Regions from separate parts of the Mesorhizobium sp. SP-1A genome, predicted to be linked through region 1. Evidence: riboswitches for the same ligand, from Rfam matches in the RefSeq annotation. Region 1 holds a riboswitch; each other region holds the start of a gene.

Region 1 (4,632 bases):
CGGCATCGGCAATGGTTTGACCGCCACCGAAAACGCCAATAGAACGCGGCTGCGTCCGGCCCGGTGCCGGAAGGGATTTTCTTCGATGTCGCACAACACCTTCGGCCATCTTTTCCGCGTCACCACCTGGGGCGAGAGCCACGGGGCGGCGCTCGGCTGCGTCGTGGACGGCTGCCCGCCGGGCATCCGCTTCACCCGCGCCGAGATCCAGGCCGAACTGGACCGGCGCCGGCCCGGCAAGTCGCGCTTCGTCACCCAGCGCCGCGAGCCCGACGAGGTGAAGGTGCTGTCCGGCTTCGTCTTGGACGAAGACGGCGAGACCATGCTCACCACCGGCACGCCGGTGTCGATGATGATCGAGAATGTCGACCAGCGCTCCAAGGACTATGGCGAGATCGCCCGCCAGTACCGGCCCGGCCATGCCGACTACGCCTATGACGTGAAGTACGGCCTGCGCGATCATCGCGGCGGCGGCCGCTCCTCTGCGCGCGAGACGGCCGCGCGCGTGGCGGCCGGCGCGCTGGCGCGCAAGGTGGTGCCGGGGCTGGTGGTGCGCGGCGCCCTGATTTCCATGGGCGAGAAGGCGATCGATCGCGCCAACTGGAACTGGAACTTCGTCGACGACCCGGAGAACCCCTTCTTCACGCCCGATCCGGCTTCCGTGCCGGTCTTCGCCGATTATCTGGACGGCATCCGCAAGGCCGGTTCCTCGGTGGGCGCGCTCATCGAGATCGTGGCCGAAGGCGTGCCCGCAGGGCTCGGGGCGCCGATCTATGCCAAGCTCGACCAGGACATCGCCTCCAACCTCATGTCGATCAATGCCGTGAAAGGCGTGGAGATCGGCAACGGCTTCGAGGCCGCCCGCATCACCGGCGAACAGAATGCCGACGAGATGCGCATGGGCAACGACGGCAAGCCGGTGTTCCTGTCCAACAATGCCGGCGGCATATTGGGCGGCATCTCGACCGGCCAGCCGGTCGTGGCGCGCTTCGCGGTCAAGCCGACCTCGTCCATCCTGACGCCGCGCCGCTCCATCGACAGGGACGGCAAGGACGTCGACGTCATGACCAAGGGCCGGCACGATCCCTGCGTCGGCATCCGCGCCGTGCCGATCGGCGAGGCCATGGTCGCCTGCGCCATCGCGGACCATTATCTGCGGCATCGGGGGCAGGTCGGGGAAAGGGCAGTCGGCAATCGCCAATAGGCAGTCGGTTATGGCTTCCGTTTTGTCCGGTCTTCCCCTATTGCCAATTGCCAACTGCCGATTGCCGCGAGCGTAGCGAGCCATGTACGACCAGAAGAAAATCGTCGAAGCCATCCGCGCTTTCGAGCGCGGCGAGATCGTCGTGGTCATGGACGACGACGGGCGCGAGAACGAGGGCGACCTGATCGTCGCCGCCGTGCACTGCACGCCGGAGAAGATGGCCTTCATCGTGCGCCACACCTCCGGCATCGTCTGCACGCCGATGCTGCGCGAGGACGCCCGGCGGCTGAACCTCGCGCCGATGGTGGCCGACAACGATTCAGCGCACACGACCGCCTTCACCGTCAGCGTCGATTTCAAGCACGGCACCACCACCGGCATCTCGGCCGACGACCGCACGCTGACCGTGCGCAACCTCGCCAACGGCAATGTCGGCCCGTCGGATTTCGTCCGTCCTGGCCACATCTTCCCGCTGATCGCGCGCGAGGGCGGCGTGCTCATGCGTTCGGGCCACACCGAAGCGGCGGTGGACCTGTGCAAGCTTGCCGGCCTGCCGCCGGTCGGCGTCATCTCCGAACTGGTCAACGACGACGGCACCGTCAAGCGCGGGCCGGATGTCGCGGCCTTTGCCAAGGAGCACGGCCTGAAGCAGGTGTCGGTGGCCGACCTGATCGCCTATCGCCAGCGGCAGGAAACCCTGATCGAGCGCGTCGCCTGCACCGATATCGAGACGCCCGGCGGCAAGGCCAAGCTGTTCACCTATACGCTGCCATGGGACGTGATGCACCATCTGGCCGTCGTCTTCGGCGACATCCGCGACGGTGTCGAGGTGCCGGTGCGCCTCCATCCTGAGGACGTAGTGGCCGACGTGTTCGGCACCGGCCACAAGCTGGACGGCATCATGAAGGAGATGGGCGCGCGCCAGCGCGGCGTCATCGTCTATCTGCGCGAGGGCTCGGTCGGCGTCGCTCATCAGGAGCGCCAGCGTCCCGCGTCCGGGGACCGCGAGGAGCACGAGGAAGCGCGGCGGCGCGAGAACGAATGGCGCGAGATCGGCCTTGGCGCGCAGATATTGCGCGATCTCGGCATCTCCTCGATCAACCTTATCGCCTCGCGCGAACGCCATTATGTCGGTCTCGAAGGCTTCGGCATCCACATCGCCAGGACCGAGATTCTTTGACCGGCGGCCGCCGCGAACAGGTCCGGGCCGCTACGGGACCTGATTGCCGGCCGCGGCGGCCTTGAGCGTTTCCTCGCCCTCGCCCCCGTAGGTTTCGCTCATGATGAGGTCGCCGAGCGGCAGCCTGCCTCGCCATCTGGCCTGCTCCAGGTCCGGGCGCCGCGCGAATTCCGAAACGTGGCCGACGCACAGATAGGCGACCGGCGCCACCGGATCGGGGATTTCGAGGAGGCGTTTGAGCGCTTCCGCATCCAGAATGCTGACCCAGCCGACGCCGATGCCTTCGGCGCGCGCCGCCAGCCAGAAATTCTGCACCGCGCAAACGGTGCTGTAGAGGTCCATCTGGGGGTTGTGCCAGCGCCCGAGAGGGGAATCGGCGCTGCGGCGGCGGTCGCAGGTGATGCACAGGTTCAGCGCGCTTTCGCAGATTCCTTCGAGCTTGAGCTGGCGGTAGAGCGCCTGCCGGTCTTCGGCCATGTGCGGAAGTTCCTGTTGGCGGGCCGCGAGGAACAGGTCGCGCACGGCCCGGCGGCGCGCCATGTCGCGGATGACGATGAAATTCCATGGCTGCATGAAGCCCACCGACGGCGCATGGTGGGCTGCCGCCAACAGGCGCGCCAGCACGGCGTCGCCTATCTCGCCGTCGCGAAACTGGCTGCGCACGTCCCTGCGCGTGAAGATGGCGCGGTAGACGGCCTCGCGGTCGGCATCGGCAAACGAATTATCGGCATTGTCCTGTTGGCGGGCGGCAAGATTCATCGCATTCCCCTGCGATCGGAACGCCACCCGCCCGTCCATGCGGGTGGCTATCCTGCTCAGGCCGGTCTTCTGGCTTGGGTTCGTCCCGCCCCGGCGCCTTCCCGTTCCCGCGAACAGTGGCCTTTGCCGGCGGTCTCCCTTACAGCGCTGGGCGCGCCACGGACTTCAACCGTGTTCCCGATTCTCCCGCCGCAGGCGGGCACCTGACAGTGGCGGCACCATAGCGCGGCGCTTGCAAAATTGCATCCCGATACCGACATGCCGCGACGTCGCCAGGATTTTCCCCATGCTTCGGCGTGTGCCGCGTGGCCATGCCGGCTATTGCTGTTAGAATGGGCCAATGACCACCCGCCTCTATACCCATCCGATCTATCTTGAGCACATCACGCCGTCCGGTCATCCCGAGCGGCCGGACAGGCTGCGGGCCATCGAACGCATTCTGGACGACGAGGCCTTTTCCGCGCTCGACCGCGTGCAGTCGCCGCTGGGCGACGAGGCCACGATCCTCTACGCGCATCCCGAAAGCCACGTCGCGCGCATCCGCGCGGCGATCCCGGAGACGGGCATGACGCCGATCGACGCCGATACCGTCGCCAGCCCGAAGAGCTGGGAGGCGGCGCTGACCGCCATCGGCGCGGCGAACGCGGCCGTGGACGACGTGTTCGAGGGCCGTGCCGACAACGTCTTCGTCGCCTCCCGTCCGCCCGGCCATCACGCCGAGAAGACCACGCCCATGGGCTTCTGCCTGTTCAACAACGCCGCCATCGCCGCCCGCCATGCCCAGAGGAAGCATGGCGCCGAGCGCGTCGCCATCGTCGATTGGGACGTGCACCACGGCAACGGCACGCAGGACATCTTCTGGGACGATCCGACGGTGCTCTATTGTTCGACGCACCAGATGCCGCTCTATCCGGGCACCGGGGCGAAGGGGGAGACGGGTGCGGGCAACATCGTCAACGCGCCGCTTGCGCCGCGTACCGGCACGGAGATGTTCCGCGACGCGTTCTCCTCGCGCGTGCTGCCGGCGCTGGACGCGTTCCGGCCCGATCTCGTCATCGTCTCGGCCGGCTTCGACGCGCATCATCGCGACCCGCTGGCCGAGATCGACCTGACGGAAGAGGATTTCGACTGGGCGACCGGGCAGGTGATGGACCTGGCGCAGCGATACAGCGGCGGCCGCCTCGTCAGCCTCCTGGAAGGCGGCTACGACCTCCAGGGTCTGGCGTTTTCGGTGGCGGCCCATGTCGGCCGGCTTATGAAAGGATAGGAAATGGACGGGCAAGCCAACGAAGACGTCAAGGCGATGAGCTTCGAGCAGGCGCTGGAAGCGCTGGAGAAGATCGTCGACGATCTGGAGCGCGGCGACGTGCCGCTCGACCAGTCGATCCGCATCTACGAGCGCGGCGAGGCGCTGAAGGCCCATTGCGACCGGCTGCTCAAGGCCGCCGAGGACAAGGTGGAGAAGATCCGCCTCGCGCGCGACGGCAAG
Region 2 (4,632 bases), on a different contig from region 1:
CCGTCGAGTTCCGGCAGCACGACATGCATGGCGAGGTCGGCCGGCGCCAGGCCGCGCTGGTTGGTTGCCCATGCTTCCCGCCGGGTCGTGGCGACGATGACCTGGAAGACCGGCACGCCGGCACGGTCGAACAATGTCTGCGCGCCCGGTTCGGCTCCGCAAGCGAATGCGGTGGCGGTGACGACGGCCGAGGGCTTCAGCGCGGCCAGCGCGTTTTCGGCGAAAGCGAGGGAAGCGGCTTCCTTCAGGCTGGCCACGAAGATCGGCACCGGCACGATGCCTTTCTGGCGCAACGCATCGGCCAGCGCGTCGATCGGCGCGGTGTCGGCCGCCAGCAGCATGGAGCGGTAGAACAGGATCGGCACGACGGGTTTCGCCTTGTCGATCTGCGTGGGCTGCAAACCGGCTGTCTGTTCGACGACACCTTCGCCGGGCCGATAAAAACCGGCTTTCGGTATCTCGACAGGGGCGGGCGCATCCATCGCATGGCCGGCGAGGGCCGCCATGCGACGCACCAGCGCGGCCATGTTGGCAGGGCCGCCATTGCGGAAATAGCCGAGCAGGGCGCTCAATTCGGCCTGCGGCAGGGTGGAGGCTTCGGCAAGGCGCGAGTCGGCGTCGCGGTCCTCGCCGGGCAGGAGCGCGAGCTTGATGCCGCGTTCCCGTGCCAGCGCCGAAAGCCGGTCGCAGCCGTAGCGCCACCAATCGTAACCGCCGAGGATGCGCACCAGTATGACTTTCGCGTGCCGCGCCACGCCGTCCACCCACAGGTCCACCGACATCGGGTGGCGCAGGTCGCGCAGGGCGGCCAGCCGCATGGACGGAAGGCTGTCCGCTTCGGCCTTCCAGGCCGCGGCGAGTGCGGCCAGATCGCTGTCGGTGAAGGACAGCGCCACCATGTCGGCCGGCTGCTGCCGCAGGTCGACGGGCTCGGCCAGATCGTCGAGCGATGCGGATGTGGTGGTCAGGATGTGCATGGTCTATGCCATCCGGAATGCTTTGGGCGTGCGAGCCTCACAGCGTCACCCCGCCAGCATCTTCTCGATGGCCGGGCGGTTCAGCCCCTTGAGGCCGATCACCACCAGCCGCGAACGGCGGTCGTCCTGCGGCGTCCAGGCACGGTCGTAATAATGGTTCACGCGTGGACCGACGGCCTGCACCAGAAGCCGCATCGGCTTTGCCGCCACTTCCACGAAGCCTTTCACGCGCAGCACGTTCTCGGCTTCGGCGGCCGTGGCGACGCGGCGCGCAAGCTCCTCCGGATCGGCGACGGAGGGGATTTCCACCACGAACGTATCGAAATCGTCGTGCTCGTGATCCGCCATGCCGTCGTGATGGCTCTTGCGGTTCTCGATGTCGTCCTCGACGGCGAGGCCGAGGCCGAGCATGACCGAGGGGTCCACCTTGCCGTGCGCGGTGGGCAGAACCTTGACCGCGCGCGACAGATGTTCGCCGATGACGGCATTCGCCCGGGCGGCGCCGGTTTCGTCCATGAGGTCGTTCTTCGACAGGATGATGAGGTCGGCGCAGGCGACCTGATCCTCGAACACCTCTTCCACCGGGTCGTCATGGTCGAGCGTTCCGTCGGCGGCGCCCTGCGCGGCCAGCGCGTCCATGTCGGACGCCACCCGACCGGCGGCGAGGGCGGGGCCGTCCACCACAGCCACCACGCCGTCCACCGTGACGCGGTTCTTGACCGTGGGCCACTGGAAGGCCTGCACCAGCGGCTTGGGCAGGGCAAGGCCGGACGTTTCGATCAGGATATGGTCCACCCGGGGCGTGCGCGACAGGATCTGGTCGAGCGCCGGCACGAAATCATCCGCAACGGTGCAGCAGATGCAGCCGTTGGCCAGTTCCACGATGTTCTCTTCCGGGCAAGCTTCGACGCCGCAGCCCTTGAGGATTTCGCCGTCCACGCCGACGTCGCCGAACTCGTTGACGATCAGGGCAAGCCGCTTGTCGCCGGCGTTTTCGAGGATGTGACGGATCAGCGTCGTCTTGCCGGAACCAAGGAAGCCGGTGACGACGGTGCAGGGAACGCGGACGGCGGATGCGCTCATGACGGGTCCTTCAGGAGATCGAGGGGAGGGATGCGCGCGACGAGGCCGCGCTTGAGGCAATCGGGACGGCCGCGCCAGGGAATGAGGCCGTCTTCGGAGGCCGCGAACAGCTTGGCGCCGGCCACGAGATCGGGGCCATTCTCTACCGAGAGGTCGCCGAACACATAGCTCCAGGCGCCGTCCCGCAGGATCGCGGCGCTGAGCCGGCGCTTGCAGTTGCCGAGGCATTCGACGGTGCGCACGCGCACGGCTTCGTCGGCGACGGCACTGCGCGTGCGTTCGGCCAGCAGTTCGCCGGCGCGCGGATGGGCATCGGAACCGGATTCGTCACGGCAGGTGCGGCAGACCACCACGGTGACGGAACCGGGCCCCGCGCCGCCGGTCGGCGCCTCCTGCGTCTCGTCTGAGAAAAAACCGTCGCGGTCCACATCAACTCCTTGCCCGGGGCACCCGCCAGGCGTTGGGATTCTCGGTCGGACGGCAGGTCTCCTGGCTCGCGGGTCGTCGCCTCGGTGCCGCCTTCCCGGAAAATCCAGTGGCTATCGGCCTCGGCTCGCCGCCTACAGTTGCGGGGACAGCAGCGGATTTGAAGCCTTCCGGCTCCGCACCGCATTCCCTCTTAGCCTCTCCCGGCGAAGGGAGAGGAACCGTCTTTGCGGGATTTAGGCTTGGCTATGCGACACTGTCAACGCGCGGCTGCGACATGGCCGCGTCCGCAAGCGCCGGGCCGAGGTCGCCGGCCGGGGTGATCTCGAGCCGTTCGAGGCCGAGCCAGCCCTGCATGAGCCGCAATTCCTCGAAGAGCTGTCGTGCCGTTTCGGCCGGCGCGCCCTCCTCGGCATAGGCGGCATGAACGCGCAGGATGCCTGCGGGGCGGTCGGCCTTAAGGTCGATGCGGGCCACCAGCCGGTCGCCCAGCAGGAACGGCAGCACGTAATAGCCGTATTGGCGCTTCTGCGCCGGCGTGTAGATCTCGATGCGGTAGCGGAAGCCGAACAGGCTTTCGGCCCGGCTGCGCTCGAAGACCAGCGGGTCGAACGGCGCGAGCAGGGCGCGTGCGCGAATGGCGCGGGCAATACGCGCATCCTTGTGCAGGTAGGCGGGCTTGCTCCAACCCTCGACGCGGAGCGGCAGGAGTTCGCCTTCCTCCACGAGTTCCTCGATCCGGCCTTTGACGTCGCCGGGCGAAAGCCGGAAATAGTCGCGCAGGCAGGCGGCGGTGCCGACTCCGTGGGCCCTGGCCGCAATGCGCAGAAGCTCGCGATGGGCATCCGCGGGCGCCGGCGTGGGCAGGTCGAGCACTTCGCGCGGCAGCACCCGCTCGGGCAGGTCGTACAGGCGCTCGAAGCCACGCCTGCGGGCCGTCGTGATGCGGCCGGCCCAGAACAGCCATTCGAAGGCGTGCTTGGCGTCGCTCCATCCCCACCAGCCGCCGCTGCCCTTCTGGCCGTCGATGTCGGAGGCGGCCACGGGGCCACGCTCGGCCACGATCCGGTAGATGTCTTCTATATAGGCGGCGCGCTCGCGGCCGAATTTGGCGAGGCCGGCATACATCTCCTCGCCGCGCTCCGCCCGCTCCATGCGCCAGCGCAGCAGGGGCCAGGTCGAGACCGGCAGGAAGGAGGCCTCATGGGCCCAATATTCGAACAGGCTTCGCCTGCGGCCGATCGTGGATGCGTCGAGAAGCTCCGTGGGGTAGGGGCCGAGCCTGGAATAATGGGGCATGTAGTGCGCGCGCACGACCGTGCTGACGGAATCGATCTGCAGCAGGCCGGTGCGGCCGATCACCCGATGGATGTGCCTGCGGGTCGGCACGGCAGACGGCCGGGCGTCGGCGAAGCCCTGCGCGGCGAGCGCGATGCGGCGAGCGGTGGCGAGAGAAATCTTTTCCTTCATGCCGTATCCCTGTTGCGGAGCGGTCGCGAGCCGCCACCCGATTCCAGCCATGTTAGCAGCCGGACGGCAGCATTCTTGTCAGGATAAAAAGTGGAGTAAAAAGCGAAGGAAATCAAATCGCCGTGAAGCGGCATGGATTTACAGTATTACCCGCTTGGCGCCATTTTTAGGACAAGGTTGGACTTGCTTCGCGGGAACCGCTGCGCTAACCCTCGCCGCGTTGCAGCATGGGACCCTCAATCGGCTCAGCGGTCCGGACGGCCACGCTTCCGCATTCCGGTCCCCTGCTGCTAAGTCTGGCGGATCGGCCGCCAACGGAAATCGCAGCATGGGCGCACTCCTCGTTTCTTATCTGCCTGTCGTCATCTTCATCGCGGTTGCGCTGGTCGTCGGCCTGGCGCTGATCGTCACGCCTTTCGTGATCGCGTATCGCAACCCCGACCCGGAGAAGCTGTCGGCTTACGAGTGCGGCTTCAATTCGTTCGACGATGCGCGCATGAAGTTCGACATCCGCTTCTATCTGGTGTCGATCCTGTTCATCATCTTCGATCTGGAGGTGGCGTTCCTGTTTCCCTGGGCGGTTTCCTTCGGGAAGATCGGCATGCTGGGCTTCTGGTCGATGATGGTGTTCCTTGCCGTGCTGACCATCGGCTTCATCTATGAGTGGAAGAAGGGA
Region 3 (4,632 bases), on a different contig from region 1:
CGCCGTCGGCGAAAGCGGCCGTCCGGAAGCCGGGGCGCGGGTCGCGGCCGGGCTTCTCCAGTTCCGCGATGATGTCGCGCACCGTCGGCAGGCCGAAGCGCTCGTCCACGAACCGGCGCGGGTCGAGCACCTTCAGCGCCGCGCTGTCGCCCATCAGCGCGCGCACGTCGCGCCCGCAGGCCGCCACGATCTTCTTGGCCACGCCATAGGCTTCCGGATGCACGGCCGAGGCATCGAGCGGTTCCGCGCCGTTCGGGATGCGCAGGAAGCCCGCGCATTGCTCGAAGGTGCGCTGGCCGAGGCGCGCGACCTCCAGAAGCTTGCTCCGGCTGCCGAAGGGACCATTGGCGTTGCGGTGCGCCACGATCGCCTCGGCCAGCGAGGCTCCAAGGCCCGAAACCCGCGCCAGCAGCGAGGCCGAAGCCGTGTTGAGGTCGACGCCGACCGCGTTCACGGCATCCTCCACCACCGCGTCCAGCGCGCGCGCCAGCCTGAACTGGTCGACATCGTGCTGGTATTGCCCGACGCCGATGGATTTCGGCTCGATCTTGACCAGTTCAGCCAGCGGATCCTGCAGGCGCCGCGCGATCGACACCGCCCCGCGCAGCGACACGTCGAGATCGGGGAATTCCGCCGCCGCCGTCGCCGAGGCCGAATAGACCGAGGCGCCAGCCTCCGAGACGATCACCTTCAGCGGCTTGGGAGCCGGCATGTCGCCGAGCATTTCGGCCACCAGCTTCTCGGTTTCGCGGCTGCCGGTGCCGTTGCCGATCGCCACCAGTTCCACGCCATGCTTGCGGATCAGGGCGGAGAGCGTCGCCTGCGTGCCGCGCAGATCGTTCTTCGGCGGGAACGGATAGACCGTCGTCGTGTCCACCAGCTTGCCGGTACCGTCCACCACCGCGACCTTGACGCCGGTGCGGATGCCGGGATCGAGCCCCATGGTCGGCCGCGATCCGGCTGGCGCCGCGAGCAGCAGGTCTTTCAGGTTGCGGGCGAAGACATGGATCGCCTCCTCCTCGGCCCGCTCGCGCAGGTCGCGCATCAGGTCGAGGGTGAGATGCAGGTTCAGCTTCACGCGCCAGCTCCAGCCGGCCACCTCGGCAAGCCAGAGGTCGCCCGCAAGCTGCCGGCCGATGCCGTAGGCCTCCGCCACCATGCGCTCCGCCGGCTTGACCGGCGAGGCGTCGTCGGCGTCCAATTCGATGTCGAGCGCCAGCACCTCCTCGTTGCGGCCCCGCAACATGGCCAGCGCCCTGTGGCTCGGCACGCCGGCCCAGCGCTCGACATGGTCGAAATAGTCGGAGAACTTCGCGCCGGCCTCCTGCTTGCCGTCCACCACGCGCGAGCGCAGGAAGGCGCGGTCCTTCATATAGGCGCGCAGCCTGCCGACCAGATCGGCGTTCTCGGCGAACTGCTCGGCCAGGATGTCGCGCGCGCCCTCCAGCGCCGCCTTCACGTCCGGAACGTCGCCGGTGACATAGGCGGCGGCGAGTTCCGCCGGCACCGCCGCCCGGTCGGCCAGGATCGCCTCGGCCAGGGCACCAAGCCCCCTCTCGCGCGCGATCTCGGCCTTGGTGCGCCGCTTCGGCTTGTAGGGAAGATAGATGTCTTCCAGTTCCGCCTTGGTCGTCGCGGCGGCGATCCTCGCTTCCAGGTCCTCCGTCAGCTTTCCCTGCTCGCGGATGGAGCCGAGGATGGTGTCGCGCCGGGCATCCATCTCGCGCAGATAGGCAAGCCGCTCATCGAGCAGACGAAGCTGCGTGTCGTCCAGCCCGCCGGTGACTTCCTTGCGGTAGCGCGCAACGAAAGGCACCGTCGCGCCTTCGTCCAGCAGCCCGATCGCCGCGGCGGCCTGCTCCGGCCGCGCATTGATCTCGGCGGCGATGATCGTGGCGATTCGTTTGATGTCGGTGGCCATGGAAATCCCGGAATCGATGGATGGCCGGCGACCATAGAGCCATTGCCGGACACGGACCAGCGGCGGTTTTCCACAACATGGAAACAAACCGCGACATCCTGCGCACATTGACGAAGCGTGTCGCGGCGACTAGCGTCCCGGCCGGAACTGGTTCCGCCGCAAGGCGGATGAAAAGGGAATGCGGTGCGGCCGTTTCGGCCAAAGCCGCGACTGCCCCCGCAACTGTAACCGTCGAGCCTTTCTCCACGACGCCACTGTCCGCCCCGTGCGGCCGGGAAGGCGGAGGAAAGGCGAGGACACGGAAGTCAGGAGACCTGCCTTTTCCGGTCACCCATGCTTGGCCACGGGGTGTGGTCAGGCGCGGTCGTCCGTGGCGGTGACACTGAACGTGTTGCCGCATGCCGGTGACGGCCGAGGGTCGCTGCGGACGGAGGTCCGCCACTCCCAGATCGACCGGAATCGCTGCGGTTCGTGATGAACCTCGGGGCGATGATCTCGCCGCCCGTATGTCTTGGGGGCCGATTATGGGAAGAACGATATTATTGGCCGGCGTCGCCGCGCTGGCGCTGACGGGCCATGCCGGCGCACAGGATGCCGATGCGGTCGGCACGGCGGGCACGACCAAACTGGACCGCATATTGATCAGCACGCCGCTGCGGCGCGAAACCTCGCTCGAACGCTCCACCTCTTCGGTGACGGTGATCGACAAGGAAGAGATCAAGCGATCGGCCGCACCCGACCTGCCGTCGCTACTGAAGACCTATACCGGCGTGACCATAACCTCCAACGGCGGCTTGGGCGCCGATTCGAGCGTATCCATCCGCGGAACCACCGCTGCCCAGACGCTCGTGCTGGTCAACGGCGTGCGCGCCGGATCGGCCACGGTCGGAACAGTGAACCTGTCCAGCATCCCACTTTCCTCGATCGACCACATAGAAATCGCCAAGGGCGGGCACTCGGCCCAATATGGAGCCGATGCCATAGGCGGCATCATCAACATCATCACCAAACAGGGCGGCGTTTGTGCCGACGGCCGCAATTCCTGCGGTTCGGCGACCGTCGGCGTGATGCACCCGTGGGGCGGCTATGTCTCGGGCGGTCTTCAGGGCAGGAGCGAGAGCGGCATCGACTACGCGCTTGGCGCGCAGGTAATCGGCACGCAGGGCTATGATTTCACTTTGCCAACTGCCTGGGGCCATGAACCGGATCGGGACGGCTTCCGGCAGGGTTCGGCCAATTTCTCGCTGGCGAAAGACCTGGATTGGGGCCGCATCTACGCAGACGGCCTCTACGCACGCGGCCGCATCCAGTATGACAGCAACTTCCCGACGGCCAATGAGGCCGACACCGACAATTTCTCGGGCAAGCTCGGTACCCGGATCGACCATTCCGACACCTGGTCGTCCACCGTCGAACTGTCGTCCGCGCTGGACGACACCTCCAGCTTCCGGGGCGACATCAAGGGCGACGATTTCGATACCCGTCGCTACGGCATATTCGCTTCCACGCAGAAGACCGTTGAAACCGATGCGACGCGACACGTCTTTCTCGGCGGCGTGGAAGCCTATCGCGAATCCGTTGCAGGCAGTTCGATTTCCGGCGCGGCCTATGACAGGACGAGCCGCGACCTGACCGCGGTTTTCGGCCAGTATTCTTTCGAATACGAAGCTCTCAACATCGATTCCGGACTGCGCTACGATCACAACAGCCAGTTCGGCGGGGCCACCACCTACAATCTCGGCGCAAGCTATGAATTGACCGGCGGACTGGTCGCGCGCGCGTCCTTCGCCACGGGCTTCCGGGCGCCGACATTCAACGATCTTTACTACCCCGATCCCTTCACTCCGGGGAATCCGAACCTCAAGCCGGAGAAATCCCGTTCCTACGAGGTCGGCCTGCGCTGGCAGGCAAGCGACGACACCAGCCTCGACATGGCCGTCTACCGCAACGAGATCAGCGACCAGATCAATTGGGCGCCTATCGACCCGAGCGATCCGTTCGGTGCCTGGCACCCCGACAACGTGCAGCAGGTCAGGATCACCGGCTTCGAGGCCACCCTGTCCCACCGCTTCAACGAGGAATGGAGCGGCGGGGCTTCGATCGACATCCGCCAGCCGCTCAATGTCAGCCCGGATGCGCCCGGGCGCTATGTGATCTATGCCGACCGCTTCAAGGCCACGGCCGAACTGACCTACAGCCCGACGCCGCAACTCGATCTGACCGGCAGGGTTCTCTACGGCGCGTCCCGCTACGCCGACGAAGCCAACCAAATCAAGCTGCCGGACTATGTGACTGCCGACTTCGTCGCTCGATATTCGCTGGATGACCGTTCGCGCTTCAAGTTCTCGGTGGAGAACATGTTCAATGCGCAATATCAAACCAAACGGTACTACAGAGCCCCGGGCCGCACCATGGATTTGAGTTTCACCCGCGAGTTCTGAGGACGCGCCAAGTCAGGGGCAAGCCGGGTTCGAAGGAAGGCGATGGGACGGAAGCGATCAGGGACAAGGACGGCAACGCTGCTGGCGGCAGCCGCCCTCGCCTTTTCCGTTCCCGCCCTCGCCTCCGATCCGCCCGGGCGCGTCGTGTCGCTGAACCTCTGCACCGACCAGATGGCCATGCTGGTCGCGGGCAAGGGCCAGCTCTATTCCGTGTCCGACCTCGCCTCGGACCCGCAATCCTCGATGATGGTGGACGAGGCCCGAGACTAC

Evidence for each region. A riboswitch is a leader RNA that binds a small molecule or an ion and turns the genes downstream of it on or off. The one in region 1 is predicted to bind cobalamin.
Region 2: it holds a riboswitch for cobalamin, as region 1 does, so the genes downstream of both, QU595_RS16080 (DUF1636 family protein) here and bluB (5,6-dimethylbenzimidazole synthase) in region 1, are expected to answer to the same signal.
Region 3: it holds a riboswitch for cobalamin, as region 1 does, so the genes downstream of both, QU595_RS21120 (TonB-dependent receptor plug domain-containing protein) here and bluB (5,6-dimethylbenzimidazole synthase) in region 1, are expected to answer to the same signal.

The regions. Positions count from the first base shown of each region.
Region 1 is NZ_JAVXZD010000001.1:783,890-788,521, forward strand. It holds gene aroC (chorismate synthase) at 86-1,204, shown strand; gene ribB (3,4-dihydroxy-2-butanone-4-phosphate synthase) at 1,287-2,384, shown strand; gene bluB (5,6-dimethylbenzimidazole synthase) at 2,415-3,143, opposite strand; cobalamin riboswitch at 3,185-3,365, opposite strand; gene QU595_RS03790 (histone deacetylase family protein) at 3,484-4,410, shown strand; gene QU595_RS03795 (exodeoxyribonuclease VII small subunit) at 4,414-4,632, shown strand, end outside.
Region 2 is NZ_JAVXZD010000003.1:228,036-232,667, reverse strand. It holds gene cobN (cobaltochelatase subunit CobN) at 1-977, opposite strand, end outside; gene cobW (cobalamin biosynthesis protein CobW) at 1,023-2,060, opposite strand; gene QU595_RS16080 (DUF1636 family protein) at 2,057-2,488, opposite strand; cobalamin riboswitch at 2,522-2,727, opposite strand; gene QU595_RS16075 (winged helix-turn-helix domain-containing protein) at 2,733-3,956, opposite strand; gene QU595_RS16070 (NADH-quinone oxidoreductase subunit A) at 4,285-4,632, shown strand, end outside.
Region 3 is NZ_JAVXZD010000004.1:568,138-572,769, reverse strand. It holds gene QU595_RS21125 (Tex family protein) at 1-1,921, opposite strand, end outside; cobalamin riboswitch at 2,053-2,258, shown strand; gene QU595_RS21120 (TonB-dependent receptor plug domain-containing protein) at 2,446-4,362, shown strand; gene QU595_RS21115 (ABC transporter substrate-binding protein) at 4,405-4,632, shown strand, end outside.